Regions from separate parts of the Streptomyces sp. NPDC001732 genome, predicted to be linked through region 1. Evidence: riboswitches for the same ligand, from Rfam matches in the RefSeq annotation. Region 1 holds a riboswitch; each other region holds the start of a gene.
The links. A riboswitch is a leader RNA that binds a small molecule or an ion and turns the genes downstream of it on or off. The one in region 1 is predicted to bind cyclic di-AMP.
Positions count from the first base shown of each region.

Region 2: another riboswitch for cyclic di-AMP. It lies ahead of ACWCXX_RS14575 (M23 family metallopeptidase); the one in region 1 lies ahead of ACWCXX_RS36085 (M23 family metallopeptidase).
Region 3: another riboswitch for cyclic di-AMP. It lies ahead of ACWCXX_RS20915 (M23 family metallopeptidase); the one in region 1 lies ahead of ACWCXX_RS36085 (M23 family metallopeptidase).

Region 1 is NZ_JBSFFY010000077.1:1,380-4,633, reverse strand. It holds gene ACWCXX_RS36085 (M23 family metallopeptidase) at 236-1,447, opposite strand; cyclic di-AMP (ydaO/yuaA leader) riboswitch at 1,459-1,611, opposite strand; gene ACWCXX_RS36080 (PP2C family protein-serine/threonine phosphatase) at 1,987-3,147, opposite strand.
Region 2 is NZ_JBSFFY010000011.1:113,480-116,733, forward strand. It holds gene ACWCXX_RS14565 (M16 family metallopeptidase) at 1-83, shown strand, start outside; gene ACWCXX_RS14570 (M16 family metallopeptidase) at 110-1,492, shown strand; cyclic di-AMP (ydaO/yuaA leader) riboswitch at 1,751-1,915, shown strand; gene ACWCXX_RS14575 (M23 family metallopeptidase) at 1,929-2,732, shown strand; partial or broken gene ACWCXX_RS14580 (GntR family transcriptional regulator) at 2,869-3,141, shown strand.
Region 3 is NZ_JBSFFY010000020.1:121,587-124,840, forward strand. It holds gene ACWCXX_RS20910 (SGNH/GDSL hydrolase family protein) at 1-311, opposite strand, end outside; gene ACWCXX_RS20915 (M23 family metallopeptidase) at 501-1,445, opposite strand; cyclic di-AMP (ydaO/yuaA leader) riboswitch at 1,449-1,607, opposite strand; partial or broken gene ACWCXX_RS20920 (alpha-galactosidase) at 1,946-2,961, opposite strand; gene ACWCXX_RS20925 (tyrosine-protein phosphatase) at 3,110-3,254, shown strand, end outside.

The sequences.
Region 1 (3,254 bases):
CGCCGACTCCGCCGCTCCGACAGCTCCGCCGTTCCGGTGGCTCCGCCCTTCCGGGCGCCTCTCGCCTTCCGCACGGCTCGCGCGCCCGTAACCGCTCACGACAGGACCGGCAGCCCTGACGTCGGGGGGGAGCGTCAGGACTGCCGGGGTTCATGGGCCGGTGAACCGGCTCGGGCCACGGGGCCGGGGGACGCGGCGCATCGGACCGTATCGGGTCGGGCCAGGCCAGGTCGCCTCAGACGTTGAGACCCTTGTCGCGGAACCAGGCCATCGGGTCCACGCCCGTACCGCCCGGGGTGTGGACCTCCAGGTGGAGGTGCGCACCCGTCACGTTGCCGGTCGCGCCGACCCGGCCGATGGTCTCGCCGGTGGTGACCTTCTGGCCGATGCCGACACCGATCGACGACTGGTGGCAGTACCAGATCTCCGTGCCGTCGTCGAGCTCCAGCACCGTGCGGTAGCCGTACGCACCCGCCCAGCCCGCCGACTTGATGGTGCCGCCGTGCACGGCCTTGATCGGGGTGCCGGTCTGGGCCGCGAAGTCGAGGCCGGTGTGGTGGCCGGAGGACCACATCGATCCGGCCTGACCGAAGGTCGAGGTGATGTGGTACGAGGAGGTCGGGAGGGCGTAGCTGGCGGCGAGCTTGGCGAGCCGCAGGGCCTCCGCCTTCTTCTTGGCCTCCTCCTCCGCCTTCTTCTTCTCGGCGGCGGCCTTGGCCTCGGCCGCGTCCTGCTGCTTCTTGGCCTCGGCGGCGGCCTTCTCGGCTGCTTCCTTCTCCTGCGCGGCCTTGGCCTCGGCGTCGGCGGCGTCCTGCTGCTGCTCGGCCTGCTGGAGGATACGGGCGCGGAGCGCCTCGCCCGCGTCCGTCCGGCCCTGCTCGGCCTCGGCGAGGGTGATGCCCGCGGAGGTCAGCGGGGCGGAGGCGGTGGCGTCCTCCGACGCGTCCGTGTCCGAGTCGTCGGAGAACAGGGCGCCCACGCCGGGAAGTGACGCGGCGTCGGGAAGCTTCTCCGTGATGGAGTCGGGGACGGAGATGGAGACCGGCGGCTTGCTCTGCGCGGTGGCCATGCCGCCCGCGCCGACCGCCGCGATGACACCGACGCCCAGCACCGTGGAGCTGCGGGCGAGTCCGTTGCGCTGCTTGGCGACGCGGTGCCGGCCGCGCACGGGGCGGACGGACTCCTCGGTGGGGTTCCACTCCTCCTGGCTGCGCGCGGGCTCGTCGGCACGGAAGTCGCCGCCGAAGTCACTGGTGAACTCGGTGGTGAAGTCACCGCCCCGGCCGGTGCCGTAGTCGCTGCCGTACGCCGTCGTCACCGTCCCGTGGGGCGCGGCGTCGGGACCGAAGCCGGAACCGTGCTGCGCGGGGAAGTCGGCGCCGAAGCCGGAGCCGTGATCGGGATTGAACCGGGACGGGGCTTCGGGGGCAGGCTTGTTGGACGCCACGGGGGCGCACTCCTTTCCTTCCTTCTCGCCTACCGGGTTAGCTGACGGGTTCGGAGCAGGAAGGTCTCCTACGGGCCCCTCTGCCTCTCACGAGACACAGGCGTCCGATTCACCCCATATAGGTGGTTCCCCGGTTCCCTTGCGGAATTCGGCGCTTGCGCACGGTGCCGCCATTGGCGACGGCTGGGACGACCGCGCTGCGTTATCGAACGTTAATAGACAGCGGGCTCGCATTCCAAGCCGTTCCCACTGATCGTTCACGTCTTTGGCCTGGACTTTACGGGACACAACCGGGCGGAATCGGACGAGTTGAGCACCCTTCACTCGCTGCCCCATTTCTGACGTTGCGTCAAATGTTATGCGGAGCGACGCCTTTCGGTTACGCACGGTGGCACCGTGAGCGGAGGGAACGGACCCGGAACACGCGGAACCTCATCACGCCCGCCCAAAACCCTGCCCGAACTCCGTCCGAAACCCCGCCCGCCCACGTCCGACCTCCACTCGCCTCCCCGTCCGTCACGCCTCCGGCCCGCCGTCCGTCACGCGTCTTCCCGACCGATGATCCGCACGGTCCGGCGCCGGTCCGGCTGCCCCTCCACCGGGCGCATGACCGCGAGCAACGCCATGTCGTCGGTCGTCTCGCCGCCCGTGTGCAGGCGCACGTCATCGGTCAGCGCGGACAGCAGTTCCTCGGGCCCCGGGAAGATCCGCCCGCGCAGCCGGTCCACAGGGTCGTAGAAGACCCCCTCGGCGTCCCGCGCCTCGGAGAGGCCGTCCGTGTACAGGAGCAGGGTCGCCCCGGCCGGCAGCTCCCACTCGTCCGTCCGCTGCGGCCACGCGCCCAGGTCCATCCCGAGCGGCAGCGCGGCCTCGGTGGGCCTCAGCACCTCCAGCTCCCCGCCCGGATGCAGCAGGATCGGATCGGGGTGGCCGCGGTTGACGATGCGCACCCCGGACGCTCCGGGCGGGATCTCGGCCAGTACGGCGGTGATGAACCCCTCCAGCACGTCGAGCCCGCCCCGCCTCGCCTCCTCCCGTTCCAGCGCCCGCTCCAGCCGCCCCGCCACGCCTTCCAGGGAGGGTTCCTGCTCCGCCGCCTCACGGAACGCCCCGGTGACCACCGCCACCGTCCCCACGGCTTCGAGGCCCTTGCCCCGTACGTCCCCGACCACCAGCCGCACTCCGTACGGGGTGTTCGTCACGGCGAACAGGTCGCCGCCGACGAACTCGTCCGCCTGCGCCGCCTCGTACCGCGCCGCCACGCGCAGTCCGCCGATCCGGTCGGACGGCTCCGGCAGCACCGCGCGCATGGCGGTCTCCGCGATGACCCGCGCGGAGGCCAGCTGCTCGTTGCCGCGCCGCACCACCGTGTTGATCACGACCGCGAGGACCGAGACGGTGGCCAGGGTCAGCAGCTCGATCAGCGGCACGGCCCCGGGCAGCGTGCTGCCGGACAGCCGCAGCACGATGACGGCCAGCATCGAGGCGATACCGGTGCGGACGGTGCTGGCCAGCGAGAAGAACGGGGCGGCGATCAGTGGCGCCGCCACGAACAGTGGGATGGCCGTGAAGGGCGGCGGCGTGAGGGCGTCGAACACCAGCCCGCCGATGATCATCATGGCGGGCAGCGCACTCACGAACCGCCTGGTGCCGACGCCGCCCTCGGCACGCCCGCCGCGCCGCTTCTTCCGCTTCCACACCACCCGTTGGTCTCCTGCCCGGTACGTCCGCGGCTGCGGACGGAACCGCGCCCCGCCCTCCAGACTCCCCAAAGCGGAACGGCCCGGCGACCGCTTGTCGGCCAACA
Region 2 (3,254 bases), on a different contig from region 1:
AGCCCGCCGATACGGCCGAGCCCGCCGACATGGCGGAGACCGACGCCGACGACACCGACGCGCACGAAGGAGCGGGCAAGTGACCGACGCCGCCGCGACTGGAGTTTCGATGCAGTACCACCCGCAGCCGGCCCCCGGCGTCGCCCGGCCCTGGGCCTTTCCCGCGCCGGAGCGGGGCTCCCTGCCCAACGGCCTGACGGTGCTGCGCTGCCACCGCCCCGGCCAGCAGGTCGTCGCGGTGGAGATCTTCCTCGACGCCCCGCTGGACGCCGAGCCCGAGGGCTTCGACGGCGTGGCCATGATCATGTCGCGGGCGCTCTCCGAGGGCACGGACAAGCACACCGCGGAGGAGTTCGCCGCCGAGCTGGAGCGCTGCGGCGCCACCCTCGACGCGCATGCCGACCACCCCGGCGTCCGGGTCTCCCTGGAGGTTCCGGCCTCCCGGCTCTCCAAGGCCCTGGCACTGGTCGCCGAGGCGCTCCGGGCGCCCGCCTTCGCGGACGGCGAGATCGAGCGGCTGGTGCGCAACCGGCTCGACGAGATCCCGCACGAGCAGGCCAACCCGGCCAGGCGCGCCGCCAAGCAGCTCTCCAAGGAACTGTTCCCGGCCGCGGCACGGATGTCGCGCCCGCGTCAAGGCACCGAGGAGACGGTGGAGCGGATCGACTCGGCGGCGGTGCGCGCGTTCTTCGACGCCCACGTCAGGCCGTCCACCGCGACCGCCGTGATCGTCGGCGACCTCACCGGCATCGACCTGGACGCCCTGCTCGCCGACACGCTCGGCGACTGGTCGGGCGAGCCCGCCGAGCCCCGGACCGCCCCGCCGATCACCGCCGACGACACCGGGCGGGTGGTGATCGTCGACCGTCCGGGCGCGGTGCAGACGCAGCTGCTGATCGGCCGGATCGGCGCCGACCGGCACGACAGCGTGTGGCCGGCCCAGACGCTCGGCACGTACTGCCTGGGCGGCACGCTCACCTCCCGGCTGGACCGGGTGCTGCGCGAGGAGAAGGGCTACACCTACGGTGTGCGGGCCTTCGCCCAGGTGCTGCGGTCGTCGGCCCCGGACTCCGCGTCGGGCGCGACCGGTGCCGCGATGCTCGCCATCAGCGGTTCCGTGGACACGGAGTCCACCGAGCCGGCGCTCAAGGACCTGTGGACGGTCCTGCGGACCCTGGCGGCGGAGGGCCTGACCGACGAGGAGCGCGAGACGGCCGTGCAGAACCTCGTGGGTGTGGCGCCCCTGAAGTTCGAGACCGCGGCCTCCATCGCGAGCACCCTCGCCGACCAGGTCGAGCAGCACCTCCCGGACGACTACCAGGCGCACCTGTACGCCCGGCTCGCGGAGACCGGCACGGTCGAGGCGACCGCGGCGGTCGTCAACGCCTTCCCCGAGGACCGGCTGGTCACGGTCCTCGTCGGTGACGCGGCCCGGATCGCGGAGCCGGTCCGGGCGCTGGGCATCGGAGAGGTGTCGGTGGTCACCGGCTGACGAGCGGAACGGCCCCGCCGGTCGCCTGAGCCCAGGCGCGGACCGGCCGGTCGGGCATTCGCATATCGGGACGAAGGGAGGATCTGGGTGAGAGGGATTTCGCCGAGACCCTCCCTTTTGTCCGCCCTTGTGAGGGAGGTTGCCTGTCTGCCCTGTGGGATGCGCTACAAAACGGCCTGTCCGTTTGGTGAATGAAAGCGGCCCCGCTTAGCGTCGGCTGGGCTGCCCGCCACTCGTATGCCGCAACCGCGACGTACCGGGCAGTCATCGCCGAGTCCCCGTCAGGCGCGAGCCGGGGGAGCCGGGGACCCATGCAGTCCCTGGGGTGAATCGGACGCCCGAGCCGCGACGGCCGGGGCGCCCGTAGGAGACCTTCCTGCTCCGAACCCGTCAGCTAACCCGGTAGGCGAGAAGGAAGGAAAGGACCAGCCACTTCATGGCGTTCACCCGTGCCACCGGGAAGCACCGTGCCCCGAGCCGCCTGACGCGCGGGAGCGCGAAGGTCGTCGGCGTCGCGGCTCTGGCCACCACCGGAGTCATCGGCGGCCTGGCCTCCCCGGCCCTCGCCGCGGACTCCGAGGCCCCCTCCACGAGCGAGACCGGCCTGAACCAGGTCATCGCCATCGACGCGACCCTCGCCGATCAGATCGACGCCCAGGCCGACGTGCAGAAGCACCAGGCCGACGTCGCGGCGAAGGCGAAGGCGGAAGCCGAGAAGAAGGCGGAGGCCAAGAAGAAGGCCGAGGCGAAGGCCAGGGCCGAAGCGAAGCGCGCGGCCGAGGCGCGTGCCGAGGAGGCGCGCGCCGCCCGGTCCGCCGAACGCGCCCGGCTGGGCTCCTTCCGGCTGCCGGTCGCCGGTTCGTACATCAGCACCGGCTACAAGTCCAGCGGCTCGCTCTGGTCCTCCGGCAGCCACTCGGGCATCGACTTCCACGCCGCGTCCGGCAGTTCCGTCGTCGCCGTCGGCGCCGGTACGGTCGTCGAGGCCGGCTGGGGCGGCGCGTACGGCAACAACATCGTGCTCCGGATGACGGACGGGACGTATACGCAGTACGGCCATCTCTCCTCGATCGGCGTCTCCGTCGGCCAGAGCGTCGGCGCGGGCCAGCAGATCGGCCTCTCAGGCTCGACCGGCAACTCCACCGGTCCCCACCTCCACTTCGAGGCCCGCACGACCCCGGTATACGGCTCCGACGTGGACCCCGTCGCATACCTGCGCGCCCACGGCGTCAACATCTGACCCGCACCTCCTCGCGGTACCTCTCCGCACCTCCCGATGGCCCCGGAAGCAGCCCGCCGGGGCCATCGGCGTACCCGCCCGGCACCCCGGCGCGAGCGCCTGCCCGCCTGCCGACCCGTCCCACAGCCCAACGTCGGTGCGTCGGTACGGGGTTTTCCGTGTTCCGGCGAGAGAGACGTTGCGGACCCCGGGGCCGAGGGGGTTCGTGATCACCCGCCGGCACGCGGCCTCTGGGGTGCAGACCCCGCTGAGCCGGAGGCAGCCGACCTCCCGGAGGCCCGGATGCTGCTGGAGCCGCTGGGTGCAGCGCGCCGCCCGGCGCCGCACCGAGGCACACCTCAAGGTGCTGCGCGGCCCGGCCCGGCCCGGCCGCGACCGGGCCGGGCGAGGGAGCGGGAACCCCTTCCGCCCGAATTCGTTCGGGCCGAGTTCTTCCCGCCCTGATGCCAACGGCCGGAATTCCGTGGACCCGGGCGCGTTCCGGCCGGTCCGTTCCGGAAAACAGAAGAGCCGCGGCTCCGG
Region 3 (3,254 bases), on a different contig from region 1:
AGGTCGGGGGCGAGTTCCTTGGCGCGCGGCACCTGCTCCTCGACGATCTGGTCGAGGAGGCGTCCGCGTACGGCGAGGTTGGCGTATCGGAAGTCCCCGTGCGCGGAGCCTTCGGTGTCCGCCTCCGCTCCGGTGTCCGGGAGCTGGTCCGCGAGGAGTACCGCGAACCGGTCCGCCCAGCCGACGAAGGTCCCGTCCGGACCCGGGTCGCCGACGCCCTCGGTGAAGCTGTCGCCGATCGCCGCGTACGACCCGATGACACCATGTCGGTTGGTGACGCCACGTTGATTTTTTCTCGAATCGTCTGCCACAAACGCTTATCCTGCACCGCTGAATGTGACCTACGCGACCGTAATGAGGGGTTGACGGGAGGTGAGATAGACCACCCGGTCAGTTTTGAAGAAGGGGGAATACGCGGAAGGGGCGGTGCGCCGCCGCGCACCGCCCCTTGCCGTTTCGCTCGGGTCGGATTCCGCCGTCCGGTTGCCCGGCCGTACGGGTCAGACGTAGATGCCGTGCGAGGCCAGGTAGGCGATCGGGTCGATGTCCGAGCCGTACCCCGGGCCCGTGCGGACCTCGAAGTGCAGGTGCGGGCCGGTGACGTTGCCGGTGGCTCCGGAGAGGCCGACCTGCTGGCCGGTGCCCACGGTCTGGCCCGCCGAGACGGAGATCGAGGACAGATGGCCGTACTGCGAGTAGCGGCCGTCGGCGTGCTTGACGACGACCTGGTTGCCGTACGCGCCGCCCCAGCCTGCGGTGACGACGGTGCCGGAGGTGATGGACTTCACGCTGGTGCCGGTGGAGACGGGGAAGTCGATCCCGGTGTGGCTGCCGCTGGACCAGTTGGCGCCGGAGGCCCGGTAGGCGGTGGTGTGGTTGCCGGGGACCGGGTGGGCGTAACCGGAACCGGTGCTCTGGGCGGCCGGGGCGGAGGTCGCGGCCTTGGCCTCGGTGGCGGCGGGCGCGGACTTGGCCGGGGCCGACTTCTTCACGGCCGACGGCACCGAGGGGGCCTTCGACGGGAGGGACGAGCCGGTGCCCGCGCCGGTGGCCGCGGCGCCGCCGGACGCCTTGCCGGCGAGGACCAGCTTCATGCCCGGGAAGATCAGGCCGGGGTTCGCGCCGACGACCTCGCGGTTGTCCTGGTACAGCTTCTGCCAGCCGCCCTGGACCTGGTGCTCGGTGGCGATCTTCGACAGGTAGTCGCCGGGGACGACGGAGTACGTCGTGGTGGCGGGGGCCTGCTTCTGCGCGACCGGCTGGGCGTGCGTGGCGGTGACGGGGGCCTTCTGCGGGATGACGGCCGGGGCGGCCTGCTCCGCGGCGTGGGCGCCGGTGGCACCGAGCAGCGGGAGTGCGATGACGGCGCCGCCGGCGCTCGCCGCGACGACGCCGCGGGCGATGGGGCCGGCCTTGGGACGACGGTGCTTACCCGATATGGGCATGAAGTATTTCCTCTCCGGCGCCTGCGAGGTGAGCTGTCGGGTTCGGGCTGGAGATGCCCGGCCGCGCGAGCGCGACTTCACCCCTAGCCGGCCGGATTTCCCGGTCGGCGGATTACCTGGTTCCCCCGCTCCTGCCACGCGATCATTGGGTGCGAATTCCGGGCGGCGGCAGGATTGGGCGGTCCGTCCGGATTGATTGACGGTGACCGTAGGCGAGCCGGGACGGTGAGAACAAGCCGTGGGTTCCATGCCGGATTCCGCGCCGGGAAATCGGTGCGGAATTCCGGTCACACTCCGTGGATTAAGGATCTTGCCTTTCCGCGCCGCGCACGGAATACCCGACCGTCGCTTCGCCACACACCGTCACGGATATGATCCCGCTCACGAGCGGACAACCATCTCCCGCACATTCGGGGCAAGTTACCCCAAAATGCGCATTATGGACATGGTTCGCGCGTCATCCCTTCCGGAGCCTCGGCACGCGCGCGTCGAGGCCCCCGGAGCCCGGTGTGCGGCCGGTGGTGCAGCAGTACCGAGCCGTGCTGCACCACCGGCCGGATCTCCTTGTACAGATCCCCCGGCCCCGCCCCTCGGCGAGCTCCTCCTCGCTCCACTCCGCGAGGTCCCCGCCGGTGCCGAGCACCCCGGCCATCGCGCTCACGAAGCGGAGGCGCAGGGAGCTGACCCTGTCGTTGAACTGGACGTTCGGGCTGTCGGTGACCCGGGCGGCCATCACCCCGGCCGGGCGGATCCGGCCGAAGCCCTCCTGGATGGCGAGCCGGTCCAGCGGGTCGGGGTTGTCGGAGGTCCGCACCTGGTCCGTGCGGGACGGGATGCCCAGGCCGATCCGTCCGCCACCGCCCGAGCAGGACTCGAACTCGACGGAGGGGTGCGCGGCCCCGAGCCGGTCGATCAGCTCGTACAGGGCGGCCACCTGCTCGGTCCAGATCTTCTGCGGGTACTCCTCGCCCGACCGTCCCACATCGGTGAAACAGCGGTTGAAATCCCATTTCACATAGTCGATGGGGCACTGGAGAGCAGGGCGTCCAACTGTTCCCGGAGATATTCCCGCACATCGGAACGGGCCAGGTTCAGCACCAGCTGATTGCAGTACTCGGTCCGCTTCCTGCCCGGGAAGTGCTGCACCCGGTCGGGATGTGCGCGATAGAGATCACTTTCCGGTCCGACCATTTCCGGTTCGACCCGGATGCCGGACCGCATGCCGAGTGCACACCTCGTCCGCGAGCGGCCTCGGACCGTCGGGAAAGCGGTCCGGATTCGGTGTCCAGTCGCCGAGCCCGGCCCGGTCGCTGGTGCGCCGGCCGGAGGCTCTCCGCGTCCGGGATCACCCGGGCCGGCTGCCAGGCGCGGCTCGCCCCGCCGAACCCCCGCCCGCTCCGCAGACCGGCGAACACGGGCGTGTACGACTCCCCGGGGCGAGCCGCAACAGTCCGGAGTCGTCGTGGCCGGCGCCGCCGGTGATCTGCACGAGCCCGTCGAGCCAGGACGCGAAGGCCCGGGCGGACTGGCCTCGGAGGCAAGGGAGTTCACGGGGGTATCGACAGGCAATGGCCAAGATGATTGCCTGAGGAATCGATGTCGTATCGTCGCGGGAGTTGCCTTGCCGGTGACTCGCGCCGGCACCAGACACTCCAGGAGTCGCCGTGACCCAGCAGCTGCCGCAGATCCCGTCGACGGAACCCGAACTGGCGGGCGTCCGCAATTTCCGCGACGTGGGCGGCCTGCCCGCCGCGGACGGCCGGCGGGTGCGGCACGGGCGGCTCTTCCGCAGCGGCCACCTCGCGCACG